3 regions of the Proteocatella sp. QWL-06 genome follow, and region 3 is predicted to be linked to each of the others. Evidence: riboswitches for the same ligand, from Rfam matches in the RefSeq annotation. Region 3 holds a riboswitch; each other region holds the start of a gene.
The links. A riboswitch is a leader RNA that binds a small molecule or an ion and turns the genes downstream of it on or off. The one in region 3 is predicted to bind S-adenosylmethionine.
Positions count from the first base shown of each region.

Region 1: another riboswitch for S-adenosylmethionine. It lies ahead of metK (methionine adenosyltransferase); the one in region 3 lies ahead of AC4PGZ_RS01150 (O-acetylhomoserine aminocarboxypropyltransferase/cysteine synthase family protein).
Region 2: another riboswitch for S-adenosylmethionine. It lies ahead of AC4PGZ_RS00205 (methionine ABC transporter ATP-binding protein); the one in region 3 lies ahead of AC4PGZ_RS01150 (O-acetylhomoserine aminocarboxypropyltransferase/cysteine synthase family protein).

Region 1 covers NZ_CM178755.1:2,008,668-2,014,292, reverse strand. The annotation lists gene AC4PGZ_RS09690 (TRAP transporter permease) at 1-1,373, shown strand, start outside; gene AC4PGZ_RS09685 (phosphodiester glycosidase family protein) at 1,504-3,507, shown strand; SAM riboswitch class I at 3,586-3,686, shown strand; gene metK (methionine adenosyltransferase) at 3,813-4,994, shown strand; gene AC4PGZ_RS09675 (hypothetical protein) at 5,107-5,265, shown strand; gene AC4PGZ_RS09670 (sigma-54 interaction domain-containing protein) at 5,346-5,625, opposite strand, start outside.
Region 2 covers NZ_CM178755.1:34,400-40,024, forward strand. The annotation lists gene AC4PGZ_RS00200 (D-cysteine desulfhydrase family protein) at 1-991, opposite strand, end outside; SAM riboswitch class I at 1,132-1,236, shown strand; gene AC4PGZ_RS00205 (methionine ABC transporter ATP-binding protein) at 1,331-2,353, shown strand; gene AC4PGZ_RS00210 (methionine ABC transporter permease) at 2,343-3,005, shown strand; gene AC4PGZ_RS00215 (MetQ/NlpA family ABC transporter substrate-binding protein) at 3,083-3,931, shown strand; gene AC4PGZ_RS00220 (hypothetical protein) at 4,125-4,520, shown strand; gene AC4PGZ_RS00225 (helix-turn-helix transcriptional regulator) at 4,521-4,895, shown strand; gene AC4PGZ_RS00230 (hypothetical protein) at 4,905-5,411, shown strand.
Region 3 covers NZ_CM178755.1:242,105-247,729, reverse strand. The annotation lists gene metA (homoserine O-acetyltransferase MetA) at 1-533, opposite strand, end outside; gene AC4PGZ_RS01150 (O-acetylhomoserine aminocarboxypropyltransferase/cysteine synthase family protein) at 568-1,842, opposite strand; SAM riboswitch class I at 1,961-2,056, opposite strand; gene AC4PGZ_RS01145 (DUF6449 domain-containing protein) at 2,176-4,245, opposite strand; gene AC4PGZ_RS01140 (ABC transporter ATP-binding protein) at 4,220-5,134, opposite strand; gene AC4PGZ_RS01135 (NAD(P)H-dependent flavin oxidoreductase) at 5,257-5,625, opposite strand, start outside.

The DNA.
Region 1 (5,625 bases), 940 kb from region 3:
GACTGCCTCTTGGAACCTGTGCGACCTTCATATTCCTGTTCATACTTTTTGGGGCTTTCCTCGAAAAGACTGGAATAGGTCAGTTCTTCATAGATATAGCAAACTCGATTGCAGGATTTGCAGCTGGTGGACCGGCTAAGGTTGCCGTACTGACTTCTGCACTTCAGGGAACCATATCAGGATCATCGGTTTCCAATACAGTTTCTACAGGATCGTTCACTATACCTCTTATGAAATCTCTCGGCTACAAGCCGGAGTTTGCAGCTGCAGTTGAGGCAGCGGCATCTACAGGAGGACAGATAATGCCTCCTATCATGGGAGCGGCAGCATTCCTTATTGCTGAGGCGGTAGGAGTTCCTTATCTTGACGTTGCCAAGGCTGCGATCATACCGGCGATACTTTATTTTACCGGTATATGGATGATGATACACCTCGAGGCGAAAAAACTTGGGCTCGTTGGAATACCAAGAGAACAGCTTCCTAAGGTAGGCCCGATATTCAGGGAAAGAGGCCACCTTATACTGCCAATAGTTGTAATAATAGTACTGCTTGGAATGGACATGTCTCCAATCTATGCGGCTACAAGAGGTATACTTGCAGCTGTAATAGCTCCGTTCCTTAGAAAGAGCACACGCGTTCCGCTGAAGGACCTTTTTGAGGCACTCATAAATGGTGCAAGAAACATCATAAGCGTTGCATGTGCCTGCGGAGTTGCCGGAATAATAGTTGGAATAGTTACGCTTACAGGTGTAGGACTCAAGCTGGGCGGAGGACTTATCGCAGCAGCTGGCGGAATGGTTTCGCTTACGCTGTTCTTCACAATGATAACTTCTCTTGTTCTTGGAATGGGAGTTCCTACTACAGCAAACTACCTGATCACATCGACTATAGCAGCGCCTATAGTTATGCAGCTTGGAGTACCTGCTCTTGCGGCCCATCTGTTCACGTTCTATTTCGGAATACTTGCGGACATAACTCCTCCGGTTGCACTTGCGGCATACGCAGGATCAGCTATTGCGAAGGGGAACCCCTTCAAGACGGGAGTTCAGGCTACAAAGCTTGCAGTGGCAGCCTTCATAATACCATATATATTCGTCATGAACCCTGCGCTGATTCTTATAGATACCACGGCAGTTGACGTAATACGTATCACGATAACTTCCCTAATGGGTATGTTTGGAATAAGCGCCGCGATGACCGGATGGCTTTATGGAAAGGCTAGCTGGCTTGAAAGACTTTTCCTTCTTGGATCAGGGCTTCTTCTCATAAATCCTACGCTTATGACGGATATAGTGGGAGTAGGCGGAATTTCTGCTATGATAGCATTCCAGTATTTCAAATACAAAAAAATTAAGCCGGCTCAGGCTGCATAGATTTTCAGCGGTACCATAATGGTACCGCTTTTTTGTATTTAAAGTGTAATATCTGTGTAATTATAATAACTCATAAATAGAGTATAATTGATGGAAGGGGAGATTTCATTGGATTTAAAAGAGGAGTAATATGAAAAAAATGACGTTAAAACACAGATTCAGAAAAATAATTGCAACTTCGATAATAGCGGTTCAGTGTTTTTCGAGCTTCAGTTATGCGGATATGATATATGAAAATACATATCAGATAACTGTAAGCGATGGGATAATACACAAAAATATAATTCAGACATTTGAAAATGGAGTGCAGTCCATAAACCTTATAATTGCAGACATGGAGAGGAGCGGAGTGGATCTTGAGCTCCTTTACAACGATGTATCGGGATTCATGAACAGAAAGACTCTGAGCGCTCTGACTGCGCAGATCCCAAATACAGTGGCAGCCATAAACGCAGACTTCTTTTCGATGTCTGATCCGAGCTACTCTATGGGTCCGATGGCAGATGATGGAAAGGTGATATCCTCACCTTATTATGACAATGGCAAGATGGCCAGCTTCATAATGGACCAGAATCAGAAGCTGTTCATAGACTATCTGAAGTCAGGAGTCGTTGTGAGAAATGAGACGACTGGGACGAGCTCTACGGGATACAGCATAAACAAGCATTCAGGCACATATGCTTCGCCTGTCATAATAACGAGTGAATACAGAAAGACTTCTCCGGGACAGTCATCGGTATCTTCGGTGACGCTCACTGAGGTCGTTATAGAGGCAGATACTGTGAGAGAGATAAGGACAGGAAAACCGGGAGTCAGCATCCCTGTGAACGGGTATGTCATAGCGGCAAGCGGCACCAGAGGAGATCAGCTGGCATCATCATTTTCGGCTGGGGACAGGCTTGAGCTCAGCACCTCCATGCAGGACAGCTATCCTGATCTTAAGGAAGTCGCGGGCGGAGGGACTGTAATACTTAAGGATGGAATGCTTGCGCCAATAACGCACAAGATAGCGGGCAGGTCACAGAGGACTGCGATTGGCATAACCTACGACAGAAAGCTGGTATTCATGACTGCCGACGGTAGAAAGAGCCCTTATATAGGTATGACGGAGACCGAGGTAGCAGACTTTCTGAGGACCCAGAATGTCAGGGACGCCATGATGTTTGACGGCGGAGGCTCGACGGAGATGATCGTCAATGGAAAGATAACCAATGATCTTGCATCTGAAAGAAAGATAGTAAATGGAATGGCCATTGTCAACAACAGGACGAGAGGCTCTCTCAGCAAGCTTGAGGCAGTGCTGGAGACAAAGAATATAGTTCAGGGAGATCGGGTAAAGCTTGCGGTACAAGGATTTGACAGCAGCATGAACCCTGTTGCGACATCGGGGATAACTGTAAGTGGAAACGGCATAAATGTAGAATATAAGGACGGATATGTCACCTTCAAATCCGGTGGAAACGGAAGCATAATCGTAAGATCCGGAAGTGCGAGCGCCGTTATATCTCTGAATGTGGCATCCGTTAATGCGAAAGACCCAAGACGCGTGGACTCAATGCCAGCCTATGATACTGCAATAGTTCCGGATTCGCTCAAGGACAAGAAGGATGTATTCTCGCAGGCCATTAATGGAGTGCTTGTGAATAAGATAAACGGCAGTGCAAAGCTTGCGGTGAATTATTTCAACAAGAATCAGGAGCTGAGCGATGCAATAAAGACAGCAAAGGAATCGGTATACAAGGGCGCTCAGTATGTGGAAAATGACTCGGTAAGATATGTAGGACTCGACACCTCGGCAGGCATAAGCGGCACTTCGGGGCAGTGGAAGTCTGTAAAGGATGCGCTTTCTTCATCCAACAAGAATGTTGTGATCATGATGAGCACATCGATGAATCTTTCGGTATCTGAAAAGACCGTGCTCAGGAATCTGCTTCAGGAGGCTTCGGCTTCAAAGAACATATTCGTAATCACTAAGGGCAGTGAATATTCTTCATATGCCATTGGAAATGTCAGCTATATAACGCTCAGGGATTTCTCTACAGTTAAGGCAGGCAAGGAAGAGGACTACAGATACCTGGTATTTAAGAAAACCGCAAATGGCCTGAATTACGGCTTCCAGAGTCTACTGCAGTAAAAAAATATATAAATTTCAAAAAAGTTATTGACATGCATGTTTCGATATATTAAAATAAAGCAAATGAATATTCTTGATGCCTTATCAAGAGCGGTGGAGGGAGTGGCCCTGTGAAACCCGGCAACCAGCAGAAATGTATGGTGCTAATTCCTGCAAAATTTAATTTTGGCAGATGAGGTTTGTTAATGACAATACATTAATCCTCTTTGCTGTGGCAAAAGAGGATTTTTTATGTAGATTCATCATTTGAGAGAGTTGGTTTTTATTTTTATTTATTGTATAACAAAAGGAGAACAGAAGAAAAAATGAGAAGACTATTCACTTCAGAATCAGTTACAGAAGGGCATCCAGACAAGATTTGCGATCAGGTTTCAGACGCGATTCTAGATGCGATTTTTGCCAAGGATCCAAATGCCAGAGTAGCTTGCGAAACAGCGGTTACTACAGGTATGGTAATGGTTATGGGAGAGGTTTCTACAGAGACTTATGTAGATATTCAAACAATAGTTAGAGAGACAGTAAAAGAAATAGGATATGACAGAGGAAAATATGGATTCGATGCAGACACATGCTGCGTACTGAATGCGATTCATGAGCAGAGTGCTGATATAGCTATGGGAGTTGATCAGGCTCTTGAGCACAAGACTGGAGAAATGAAAGAATCAGAAATAGAAGCTGTTGGAGCTGGAGACCAGGGAATCATGTTTGGTTTTGCATGTGACGAGACTCCAGAGCTTATGCCGCTTCCTATATCGCTTGCTCACAAGCTTGCAAGAAGACTTTCAGAAGTAAGAAAGAACGGAACTCTTGATTATCTTAGACCAGACGGAAAAACTCAGGTTACGGTTGAATACGATGATAACGGACCAGTAAGAATAGATACAGTGCTTATTTCTACTCAGCATGCAGAGAGTGTTTCTCTTGAGCAGATCAAGAAGGACCTCATGGAGCATGTAATAACTCCAATCATAGATCCGGCAATGCTTGATGAAAATACAAAATACCTTGTAAACCCTACAGGAAGATTCGTAATCGGAGGACCTCACGGGGATGCAGGAGTTACAGGAAGAAAGATAATCGTTGACACTTACGGCGGATACTCAAGACACGGCGGCGGAGCGTTCTCAGGAAAAGATCCTACAAAGGTTGACAGATCGGCTGCATACGCTGCAAGATGGGTTGCAAAGAACGTTGTAGCAGCAGGACTTGCAAAGAAATGTGAAGTTCAGCTTGCATACGCAATCGGAGTGGCAAGTCCGGTATCTATACTTGTTGATACTTTTGGAACAGGAATCGTTGGAGATGACAAGATTGCTGAGATCATCAACAAGAATTTCGACCTCAGACCAGGAGCGATAATCAAGGAGCTAAGACTGAGAAGACCTATCTACAAAAAGACAGCTGCTTACGGACACTTCGGAAGAACTGACATAGATGCACCGTGGGAAGAACTTGATAAGGTAGATGCTCTGAAAGCGAGCCTCTAACATGAAAAAAATCGTAGTTTTTGGAAGTCCGCACTGACCAGGCTGCGAACCTGTAAAAGAGTTGCTTTTACAAAATGAGATAAAATTCGCATATGTCAATATCACAGAAAGCATGTTTGCACTCAAGCAGTTTCTTAAATACAGAGACAGCAGAGCAGACTTTGACAGGATAAAGAAAATGGGAGCTGTAGGCATACCATGCATAGTGGTGGAAGGCGAAGAGTTTTATTTTGAGGATCAGATTGAAGAGTTTCTTAAGTCTGTGAAATGAAAAAAGGTATATAATATAAACTTAAGCATTGAAAACCCTTCCAGTTTATTGAGATCAATAAGCGGAAGGGTTTTGCTGCTTTATTTGCAGTGCTTCTGTATCAGTCGGTTGGCCTTGCTTTGTGAAATGGAAAGGTGTTTTGCGAGCTTGTAGGAACTGTTATGCAGTTTATAGCATTCTCTTACTACGAAAGCTTCGTACTGGCTCATATGGTCGTCAAGGGTGCCGTTTTCGGAAATGCAGGTGAAGCTGGTGTTTTTCGCCTGAACGGCTTCTGAAGCGGTGGCAATGTTGCTGCATTTGATTATATCTGGTGGCAGATCGGCTGCTTCGATAGTGTCCTTAACTGACCTTACCATC
Region 2 (5,625 bases), 210 kb from region 3:
GCCCTCCGGTGTGGATGAAGAGGATGTTCCTGTAGTCTGAGAAATCCGCCATGGGATTGTTTGGGGACAGGCCGAAGTTGGATTTTGCTATCTCTGAGACCATGCCTTTGAGGGTCTTTCCTGTGTATACGGGGTCGAGGAATATTCCTTCGAGTCTTGCGAATTCCTTTATGAATTCAAAGTCTGCGGGAACGTTGAGAGCATAGCCTTTGCCTGCGTAGCCGTCTGTTATTATGAGGCTCTCAGGGGTTATGCCGAGGTTCTCTGGGGTCACTCCCTCGAGGTAGCTGCAGCACTCTTCGATATATCCGAAGGCTCTTTTCTGGAAGTTCGGGGCGGTGTCTGCTATGTTGAAGCCTATTACGTCGCATTTCATGTTGTAGAGCTTCGCGCCGACTGCAAGGCCTGCATATGTGCCGGATGAGCCTACGCATGAAACCACGGCGTCGAATCTTATGCCGAGCTCGTCTTCCTGCTGTTGGATCTCCTTCATCGCGTTTATATATCCGAACAGCCCTATGCCGTTGGATGCGCCCTCGGGAAGGATGTATCCCTTTTCGCCGCTGGCCTCGAGATCTTTTTTTATGTCCTCCATTATCTCGAATCTTCTGAGGACATAGTCCTCCGCGCTTATGAATCTGACGTCTGCGCCGACTATGAGGTCTAGCAGGTGATTGCCTTCGATGGCAGTCTTTTCAGATTCCCTGAGCACGAGTATGGATTTCATGCCGAGCTTTACTGCGGCTACTGCGGTGGCCCTTGCGTGGTTGGACTGGATTCCTCCGCAGGTTATAAGTGCGTTAGCTCCCCGAGACAGGGCCTCTGCGGCTGCGAATTCGAGCTTTCTTACCTTGTTTCCGGACAGCTCTATTCCAGTCTCGTCGTCTCTTTTTATGTAGATGTTTTTCCCTAGATTTTCTGAAAGCTTCTGGAGCTTGTAGGTCCTGGTCGGGAGGTTTGCGAGTGAAATTTTTTCGGGTAGTGTGATCATGGGTGCTTCCTTTCTGCTATCTGTATTTTATACTCTTTTCAAAATAACATATTTTCTGTTTTTTTTCAACATTGCGAAAAAAGGGTTGACAATTAAGATTTATTATTGTAACATATGAAACATGAATTAAATATCAAAACTTCTTATCAAGAGAGACAGAGGGATCGGCCCTGTGAAGTCTCGGCAACCTGCAGCCTGCTGCAAGGTGCTAATTCCGTCAAAGAGAAATCTTTGGAAGATGAGGAGACGGTTGAATTGTGACCTTCTCTTCTGAGGAGGTTTTTTTTATTTCAATTTTCTAAAATCAGGTAATTCAACCAAGCAGTAAAGGAGGGACATATGGGAGCACCACTTATCCAGATAAGGAATCTGGAGAAAGAATTTTTTGGCACGAGCGGCAGCAAGGTGACTGCACTTTCGGGTATAAACCTAGATATAAACAAAGGCGACATATACGGAATAATAGGCATGAGCGGCGCGGGCAAGAGCACACTGGTAAGGTGCATCAATTTCCTCGAAAAGCCGACGGGGGGAACGGTCATCATAGGTGGCAGGGATCTTTCGGCTCTGAATGACAGGGAGCTGAGATCGGTAAGGCAGAAGGTGGGGATGATATTTCAGCAGTTCAATCTGCTGATGCAGAGAAATGTCGAGGACAACATCTGCTTCCCGCTTGAGATCGGAGGCGTACCAAAGGCTCAGGCAAGAGAAAGGGCTGCTGAGCTGCTGGAGCTTGTAGGGCTCTCGGACAAGCGGCTGGCGTATCCGTCTCAGCTGAGCGGAGGGCAGAAGCAGAGGGTGGCGATTGCAAGGGCCCTTGCGACAAATCCGGAGATACTTCTCTGCGATGAGGCGACGAGCGCGCTGGATCCAACAACCACACGCTCGATACTGGAGCTGCTCAAGGACATCAACAAGAAGCTGGGCATAACGATCGTGATAATAACCCACGAGATGTCCGTCGTCGAAGAGATATGCGACTATATCGCGATCGTGGACAAAGGAAGCCTCGCAGAAAGCGGCAGGGTGGAGGATGTGTTCTCGAATCCAAAGACGGAGGCTGCCAGAAAGCTGGTATATCACAACAGCAGCAGCGCGACGGTGGACGAGATGACCGGAAAGAGATGCATAAGAATAGTGTTTGACGGAAAATCATCCTTTGAGCCGGTCATTGCAAACATGATCCTGGAGTGCAGGACGCCGGTGAACATACTTTTTGCAGATACGAACGACATCAAGGGACAGGCCTTCGGGCAGATGATACTGCAGCTGCCTGAGGACAGGCTGCAGGGCGACAAGGTCATAAATTATTTGAAGAGCAGAAATGTGAATGTAGAGGAGCTGAGGGATTATGTTAAGTAATGAAGTATTTACAATGCTTTTGGAGGGCACGAGAGATACGCTCTACATGACCTTCGTGTCAGCTGTATTCTCATATCTGTTTGCCTTCCCGATCGGGATCGCACTCGTGATAACTAAAAAAGACGGTCTGCATCCGATGGCGGCCCTGTACAGGCTGCTGGACATAGTAGTCAACATCGGAAGGTCTGTGCCTTTCCTGATACTACTCATAGCGGTGATTCCGCTGACGGTGCTCATAGCCGGAAAAAGCTACGGCTCTACGGCGACGATAGTGCCGCTCGTGATTGCTTCTACGCCTTTCATTGCAAGGCTGATTGAATCCTCGCTCCACGAAGTTGATCCAGGAGTGATCGAAGCGGCGCAGAGCATGGGAGCTTCCCTTTCGACCATAGTGACGAAGGTGCTGATAGCAGAGGCGAAGACTTCCCTTATAGTCGGCTCCACGATAGCGCTGGGGACTATACTGAGCTACTCGGCGATGGCAGGAGTCGTTGGAGGCGGGGGCCTCGGGGATATCGCTATAAGATACGGATACAACAGATACCAGTATGACATAATGCTGATAACGGTGATACTGCTCGTGGTGCTTATGCAGGTGATGCAGTTCATCGGGATGAGGATAGCGGCAAAGACCGACAAGAGAGTAAGATAAGCAAAAAGAAAAACTAATGGAAACTGAAATATGATAACTGAAAATATAAATATGATAAAGATAAAGGAGAAACAATCATGAAAAAATTCAAAAAAACAGGTATAGCAGTACTTGCTGCAGCATTATCACTCACAGTTTTTGCAGGATGCCAGAGCAGCGACCAGGCGGCAGATACGCAGGAACCGGCGCAGGAAGCAAAGGGAAAGATAACCGTAGCGGCTTCTCCTGTGCCTCATGCAGAGATACTCTCACAGGTAAAGGAAACTCTTGCGGAGCAGGGATATGAGCTTGAGGTAGTGGAATTCACTGACTATGTTCAGCCAAACCTTGTAGTAGACGCAGGAGATGTGGATGCGAACTTCTTCCAGCACAAGCCGTACCTTGACGACTTCAACGCAGAGAAGGGAACAAAGCTGGTTCCTGTGGCAAGCGTTCACTTTGAGCCACTTGGAATCTACGCTGGAAAATCGACTGACCTTGCAAACATACCTGACGGAGCGGCGATTGCAGTTCCAAACGATACTACAAATGAAGCAAGAGCACTTCTTCTGCTTGAAGCAAACGGCCTTATAAAGATAAAAGAAGGCGCAGGACTTTCTGCAACTAAGAACGACATCGCAGAAAACCCTCACAACATCGAGATTGTCGAGCTCGAAGCGGCGCAGGTTTCAAGAGTAATAGGCGAGGTTGATTTCGTGGTACTGAACGGAAACTATGCTCTTGACGCAGGCCTCAGCGTATCAGATGCGGTTGCAAAGGAAGAGCAGGACTCAGAAGCGGCTCAGACTTATGCCAACATCCTTGTAGTAAAGGAAGGCAGCGAGGAGAGAGAAGACATCAAGGCGCTTGTGGAAGCGCTTAAGAGCGAGGCTGTGAAAACATACATCAGCGAGACTTACAAAGGCGCAGTTGTAGCTATAGACTAGGGAAAATTGTCCACCTGGAATCAATCAGAAAGATTGCCCGGGTGGACTTTCGATTTACAAACATCGATTAAGCAAAATGATGAAATGAACGGGGTTTGTTGGGGCAAAAAAAGTCCCTATTTACAATTTTACAAATAAATTCTATAATGTAAATATAACCTATAAGTTATATTTACGCAAAAGATGGTATTAAATGAATGAGAATCTGATACAGAAAATAGAGTATCCTGGCGAGTCCGAGATATACGGATATAAAGATTTTAATGCTGAATTGATGTCTATTGTCAAGAACAGCGGAAATCAAAAAGAAATCGCTCGCGACATGTTTCGATTTTTTGGATTTATGGAAGAAATGCCGAAACATGAACTTATATTAAATAAGCATTTCGAGAAACTTAAGGATACAAAGCACGATCTTTACTGTATCCGATTTTTAAAACAATTAAATCTACGAATCATTTTCATATTTATGGAAGATGGTGGTAGAAAAGTCCTGATTCATGCTTTCTTAGAAAAGAAAAAAAGCGATTATAAAATCGCTATTAAAAAATCCGAAGGCATAGTTGATAGATTGCAAGGAGGAGAATAAATGAAAACCATGGATATGAACTGGTTATTTGAAGGAATATCAAAAGAAGAGTTGGAACTCGACAAGCTTCTTTCAGATATATCGATAGCCATAATTAAAGAACGTTACGCTCTTGATATGAATCAAAAAGATTTTGCAAGTCATTTAGGTATTTCCCAACCTATGGTTTCAAAACTTGAAAGTCTTGAATATAATCCGAGTGTTAAGACGCTGTTTCAAATATGTAAAAAATTGAATCTTAAACTGGATATAAGCGTAACTAAAGTTGAGAACGCAACAAAATCCGTGCTGACAAGATTCGTAAATAAAAAAGAATATGATGTAGCGCTCACAAAAGATAGCGATGACAGACAAATTGGAATAGAAGCAGCATAAGGAGTGTATATGAACAGTATAAATAATATAATAGCTGATTTTCAGAATATAAAATCGAAAATAATATATTCTAAAATGGATTTTAGCAGTGAGATTGATATTGATAATACTACCAGTTATGATTATGCCATTGACTATGATGTTATCGATTCGAAATTAGAGCACCTGGAATATGAAGAAGTTTCCGTTGACTTTTATACCGGAGAAATAAAATTCTATCTAAAACTATACGAAATCTCAAATCAGAAATACAAAAGCCCTAGTTTTAAAAATATAAAGCCTTTTATCGAGGTGATATCAACAGGAACATTTGCGGGAAATGCAAATGTATTAGACAAGGATATGTTCGACCGTATGTTAGTTCAAAACGGCTTAACTTATCTCTCTCAATTCGTAAGAGTTCACCTTCTCGCAATAACATCAACTATAGGTATTTCAGGAAACTTCAGTTTACCTATGATTAATATAGTTCAGTTTATGCGAGAGAAAGATAAAGAAAAATCTAAAAATAGATAAAAGGAGCTATTTCGGCTTGTCACTTCATAAGTGACGAAACTATAATATATGTGTTGAGTAATAGAACTAAAATTTAGAACACTCCCTCCTGCTAAACTAAAGCGTAGAGTCAAGAGGGAGTGTTTTATAAAAAATTGAAATAAATCACTGTTACATTTTGTATCGTTTTCGCAATTTACAGCAGGGTTGTTCTCAATCATTAAATATAGTTTAA
Region 3 (5,625 bases):
AGGACGCTGTCTGCCACAACTTCATTTTCATATACCCCGGACAGCTTTTTATCCATCTGGTGCTTCTCTATACCGTAATAGTGATACATCGCTGCCTGGGAGGCCCAGCATATGAACATCGTGGAATAGACGTGCTCTCTCGCATAATCCATTATTTCCTTAAGCTCTTCCCAGTAGCTCACCTGCCTGTAATCAAGCTTTTCAACCGGAGCTCCCGTAACTATCATGGCGTCATACTTGCTTCCTCTTATCTCATCAAAGGTCTTGTAGAATTTTTCAAGATGCTCTCTGCTTGTATTTTTGCTTTCATGAGAGCTTGTCCTTATGAGATCCACATTTACCTGAAGCGCTGTATTTGAAAGCATCCTCAGAAGCTGCGTCTCAGTCTCTATCTTCGTCGGCATGAGGTTTATTATAGCTACCCTTAGAGGCCTTATGTCCTGAGTCTGGGCTCTGGTTTCGTTCATTACGAAAATCTTTTCTTTATTCAATATCTCTTTTGCTGGCAAATCATATGGTATTAATACTGGCACGTCTTCTCACCTCTTCTGTTTATTCTGTTGCCTGTTATGCTCTAAGCGCCTGATCCAGGTCTGCAAGAATGTCGTCTATGTTCTCTATCCCTACTGACAGCCTTATCATGTCGGGCTTTATCCCTGCCTTGATCTGCTGTTCCTGCGAAAGCTGTCTGTGAGTCATGCTTGCCGGATGGAGCACGTGTGTCCTTATGTCACCCACGTGAACTACAAGGCTTGCAAGCTCAAGGCTGTCAATGAATTTCTTTCCGGATTCAACTCCACCCTTTACTCCAAATGCGATTATTCCGCTGGCTCCTCCAGGAAGATATTTTCTGGCAAGATCAAAGCTCTGCGATGATTCCAGAAGCGGGTAGTTTACCCATGAAACATTTGGATGGCTCTCAAGAAATCTTGCCGCAGCAAGCGCATTGCTGCTGTGTCTCTCCATCCTTAGCGCAAGAGTCTCTACTCCGAGATTTGTAAGGAATGCATTGAAAGGGCTCATTGTACTTCCCATGTCTCTGAGAAACGCTACTCTGGCCTTCGTGATGTAGGCTGCTGCTCCAAATTTTTCTGTATAGCTTAGTCCATGATAGCTCGGATCCGCTTCTGTAAGGTGAGGGAATTTTCCACTCGACTTCCAGTCGAATTTTCCACTGTCAACAATTATCCCGCCAACGCTTGTAGCATGTCCGTCAATATATTTTGTAGTCGAGTGAGTGACAATGTCTGCGCCAAACTCAAACGGCCTGCAAAGATATGGCGTTGCAAAAGTATTGTCGATCACTAGAGGTATACTGTTCTCATGTGCTATTTCTGCTATTCTTTGTATGTCCAGCACATCTACCCCCGGATTTCCTATCGTCTCTCCGAATATAAGCTTCGTGTTTGCCTGTATTTTTGAAGATATCTCTCTGTCATCAGCTCTGTGATCGACGAAGGTAACCTCTATGCCCATCTTTTTGAGCGTCGAAGTGAAAAGAGTGAATGTCCCGCCGTACAGGTTCGACATCGCCAGTACATGCTCTCCTGCGTTGCATATAGTCAGGATGGCTATAAGATTTGCCGCCTGTCCTGAAGAAGTTGCCATAGCACCAACGCCGCCTTCCATTTCGGCAATCTTCTTTTCGAGAGCCTCCACCGTAGGATTGCTTATTCTTGAATACATGTGACCTGCCGCCTCAAGATCGAACAGCTTTGCCACCTCGTCTGCCTCGTCATATTTATATGTCGTTGACTGGAATATCGGAAGTATTCTTGGTTCTCCGTTTTTTGGCTCATAGCCTCCCTGTATGCAGATTGTTTCCTGTGCATATTTTTTCATTTTAGTTTCCACCTTTCTGTGACTTTTATTTTATATTGTTTCATTCCGTGCAGCTAAAATATGGTATAAAAAAGCCACACTCTTATAAGTGCGGCTATAGTATATATCTATCAGGCTACACTTATCTTTCAGACATAATGCCTGCTGGAATTAGCACTAGCTTTCGCTTTGCCGGGTTTCTAAGGGCCAGTCCCTCCACCACTCTTGATAAGTTTGTTTTTTCTGGGTATTCAATTGTATTTGTTTCAACATCGTTTTTACTATAATACTATAGTTCTCCAAATATTGCAAACAGTTTTTTATTAAATTATTTTTATAGTTTAGAAATAATCGTTAAATTCCGACATCTTTTACGGATATGAAATCATAGCCTGAGTTGCTGCTTCCCTTTAAATAAACGATTGCCCATCTATTTGAATCGGGTAATATAAATCCGTTATAGCTTATGTTGATGCCCGAAATATATTCAGTAAAAAATTTTTCAATCTCGGCTTTTTCTCTCAGAACCTTTACAGATTCCTTTACATCTACAGTCTGTGGATAATCTGGTTTTGCACTGGCAGAGTCATCATATGAATACAGCTCTATATATTCAACCATGTCCTCAGAAAAATCCGTTTCTATGCGGTATCCGAGTGACGCCAGTACGCTCAGCGTCTTTATATATTCCCTGAAGACAGGAACCTCTATCCGCCTCTGTGAATCCTGAGCATATCTGCCCTTTATATCATCCTGAACGAAAAATGTGAGCAGCGCTACAGGACTGTTGTTTTTCAGCTTTGAGGAGCTCATGTTTATAAGATCATTCTGAGCCGCGCTCAGGAGCGCTTTCATTTTTTCACTGCCTCTTATTTCAGATTCATAGGAATTCTTGTTATCCGGATTCACAAAACCCGGAAACTCAGCTGTCGCCTTTATTATCTCCTCTGGTTTTAAGCTCATCAGAGGATAGTATCTGTATTTGAATTCCGAAGTATCGTAAATATCTGCAAATACCTCAAGCGCGGATGCAGCAGGGGCATGGCTGTAGTACCTCGTAAGACTCTTTCCGTCCTTCAGATTATATTTCACCGCCAACTGGAAATGATCGCCTGATACAAAATTCTTGTCTGACTCATGTTTTTCCTGATTTTTAACCGAAATTTCTGCGATTTCCGTTACCGCCTTTATCGTATCCGGATTTGAAAGCCTTATGCTCTCCATTCTGTCAATCTCATCATAATCAGCCAGATTGTAGCTCGCATAAGAGTCAAAGCTCACTGGATTTATGGACACGGATTCGATGCTGCCCGTCTCAGGTATCCTCATGTCATAGCCTGCTACGTCTCTGTCCATTACGAGAAATGCGATCGCAAGCGCGCACATCAGTATGACAAGCTTTCCCTTATTGCGAAATATGCGCTTCATGTCAAAGCTGAGAAGGCATTCCAGTATGCAGTGGCCTACAAAGCCGCTGAATACAAGTCCGAATATCATCCAGCTTCGGCCCTGGCCAACCTCATTGAATATAAGACCCCCAGCCATGGTTCCTGCCGTAAGTACCATATATTTAACGGTTTCAAGAAGCCTGTTTCTTATTATCGATTTCCCTGCTGATTCTGATGGCCTCAGGTTGAATATATATACATTGAGGAGTATTATGCAGGCAAGAACAAGCACGTTTGCGGTCATAGTAAAGCTGAAGCTCTCCATTTCCATGAAAAGGCTCGTTACGGGTGAAAGATTCATGATAAGGTCATCAGTAAATACTGCCCTAGCATAGAAGGTACTGAAGAAGAATTTCATGTATTCGCTGAAAAGCACCAGGAACAGCTGAACATACTCAAGGATAACGAATGTCATCAGCACGTGTATGAGCCTGGTTCCAGTGATCAGCCCTGCCAGTATGCTCACAGAGAAGATAAGGTTGAAGTATACCGTATTCATGACAAAGTTCCTCAGCAGCTCCAGATAATCGATATCGGCGCCAAAGCCTATGACAGAAATCACTGCTGCTGCAAGGAATAGATTCCCAAGATATATTATGACAAAGCTTATATTCCCCGCAAGGAAATTGCTGAGAAATATCCTTGTCCTGCTCACAGGAAGCGAGTGGTAGAGATCCACCTGTTTTTTTGAATGCATGTAGGAATAGAATGCCCATCCCATTACAAGCGCCGCTATTATGAGCGTAACCTTGAAAATCATGTTTTGCTGACCGAGTATCCTTGTGACATACTCTGCCGCCTGCTCCCTGCTGGCATATTTTTCTCCAATATCGGAAACAAATCTCTGAAATATAAGTGCAGCCTGGATTGGAAACGTAAACAGACAGCTTACAAGAAACAATGCGCTTACCCATATATTCTGAACAAGCCTGTCCTTTACCATCTTAAGGCTAAAGTATAATCGATTTGATATCATAACCGGCAACCTCCGTCTCTGTAATGAATATTTCCTCAAGCGACAGAGGCAGCACCTCATAGAAAAGAGGCTTCATGCTTTCAATCCTGCTTACCAGGTCCTTGCTGTTTCCCTTTGAAACGACTGTATAAAGCGATGCCCTTCTGTCAAGCTTCAGGATTTCTATGCCTTTTTCCTCAAAATCCGATTTTTCCAGATCCTTGTTGAAAACGCACTGCAGCTTCTGGAGCTCAAGCTTCATCTCGATGATGTCCTTGGAAAGAAGCACCCCTCCCTTGTGCAGAAGCCCCACGTGGTCGCAGATGTCTTCAAGCTCCCTCAGGTTGTGAGATGCTATTACAGGAGTTATCCCTCTGTTCTTTATGTCCTCTCTCAGGAGGCTCTTTACTGCCTGCCTTGCTACCGGATCTAGTCCGTCAAATGTTTCGTCACAGAGAATATAGTCAGTCATGCTGCACAGTCCAAGGATCACGGAAAGCTGCTTCTTCATTCCCTTTGAGAAAGTATCCGTTTTTCTTGAAGGATCAAGGTCAAAATCGTTCATCAGCTTCCTGAATCTGTCCTTCGAGAAATTCTTATAGAAAAAAGAATAGAACTCCATCATTTCAAGTGGCGTAGAGTTTTTGATGAAGTACTGCTCATCAGATATGTAGAAAACCTTCTGTTTTATTGCAGTATTTTCATATACAGGGTGCTCTTCAAGCAGTATGCTGCCGCAGTCTGGCTTGATTATCCCGCTTATTATTCTCATGAGCGTGGATTTTCCGGCTCCATTTGAGCCCACCAGCCCGAATATGGATTCTGGCCTGATATTCAGTGTTATATTGTCCAAAGCCTTTATATCATCAAATTTCTTTGATACATTGCATATTTCGATCAACTTATTCAAGCTCCTTTCATATAGTCATACATTTTAATTATAACATAAGAAACTTGATAATATGGATTTAAGATAAAAAAAGGGACGTCCCTTTCAGATATTGTCTGAAGGAAAATCCCTTTAAAAAGCTGCTATTTCTGTAAAGCTGCAATATACTCAGATTCAAGCGAATCCACAAGCTCTTTTACGCTCATTATCCTGTCCACTCTCCATGCATTTGCGCCTGCAAACGAGAAGCCGTTCTGGAGCTTTCCCTTATACGCATTTATGAGCGCCAGGGCTATGCAGTATTCACTCTGCTCTCTTTTGCATGTGACTATACAGTGGTATGGGCATTTGGCCGGAGTCCTGCTTCCCTGTTTTACCTGATCTATAAAGTCGTTGTGCACAGCCCTTCCAGGCAGCCCAACCGGACTCTTTATCAGCTGAATATCTGACTCCTCGGCGTTTATATACATCTCCTTGAACTTTATGTCCGCATCGCATTCATGAGTCGCTAC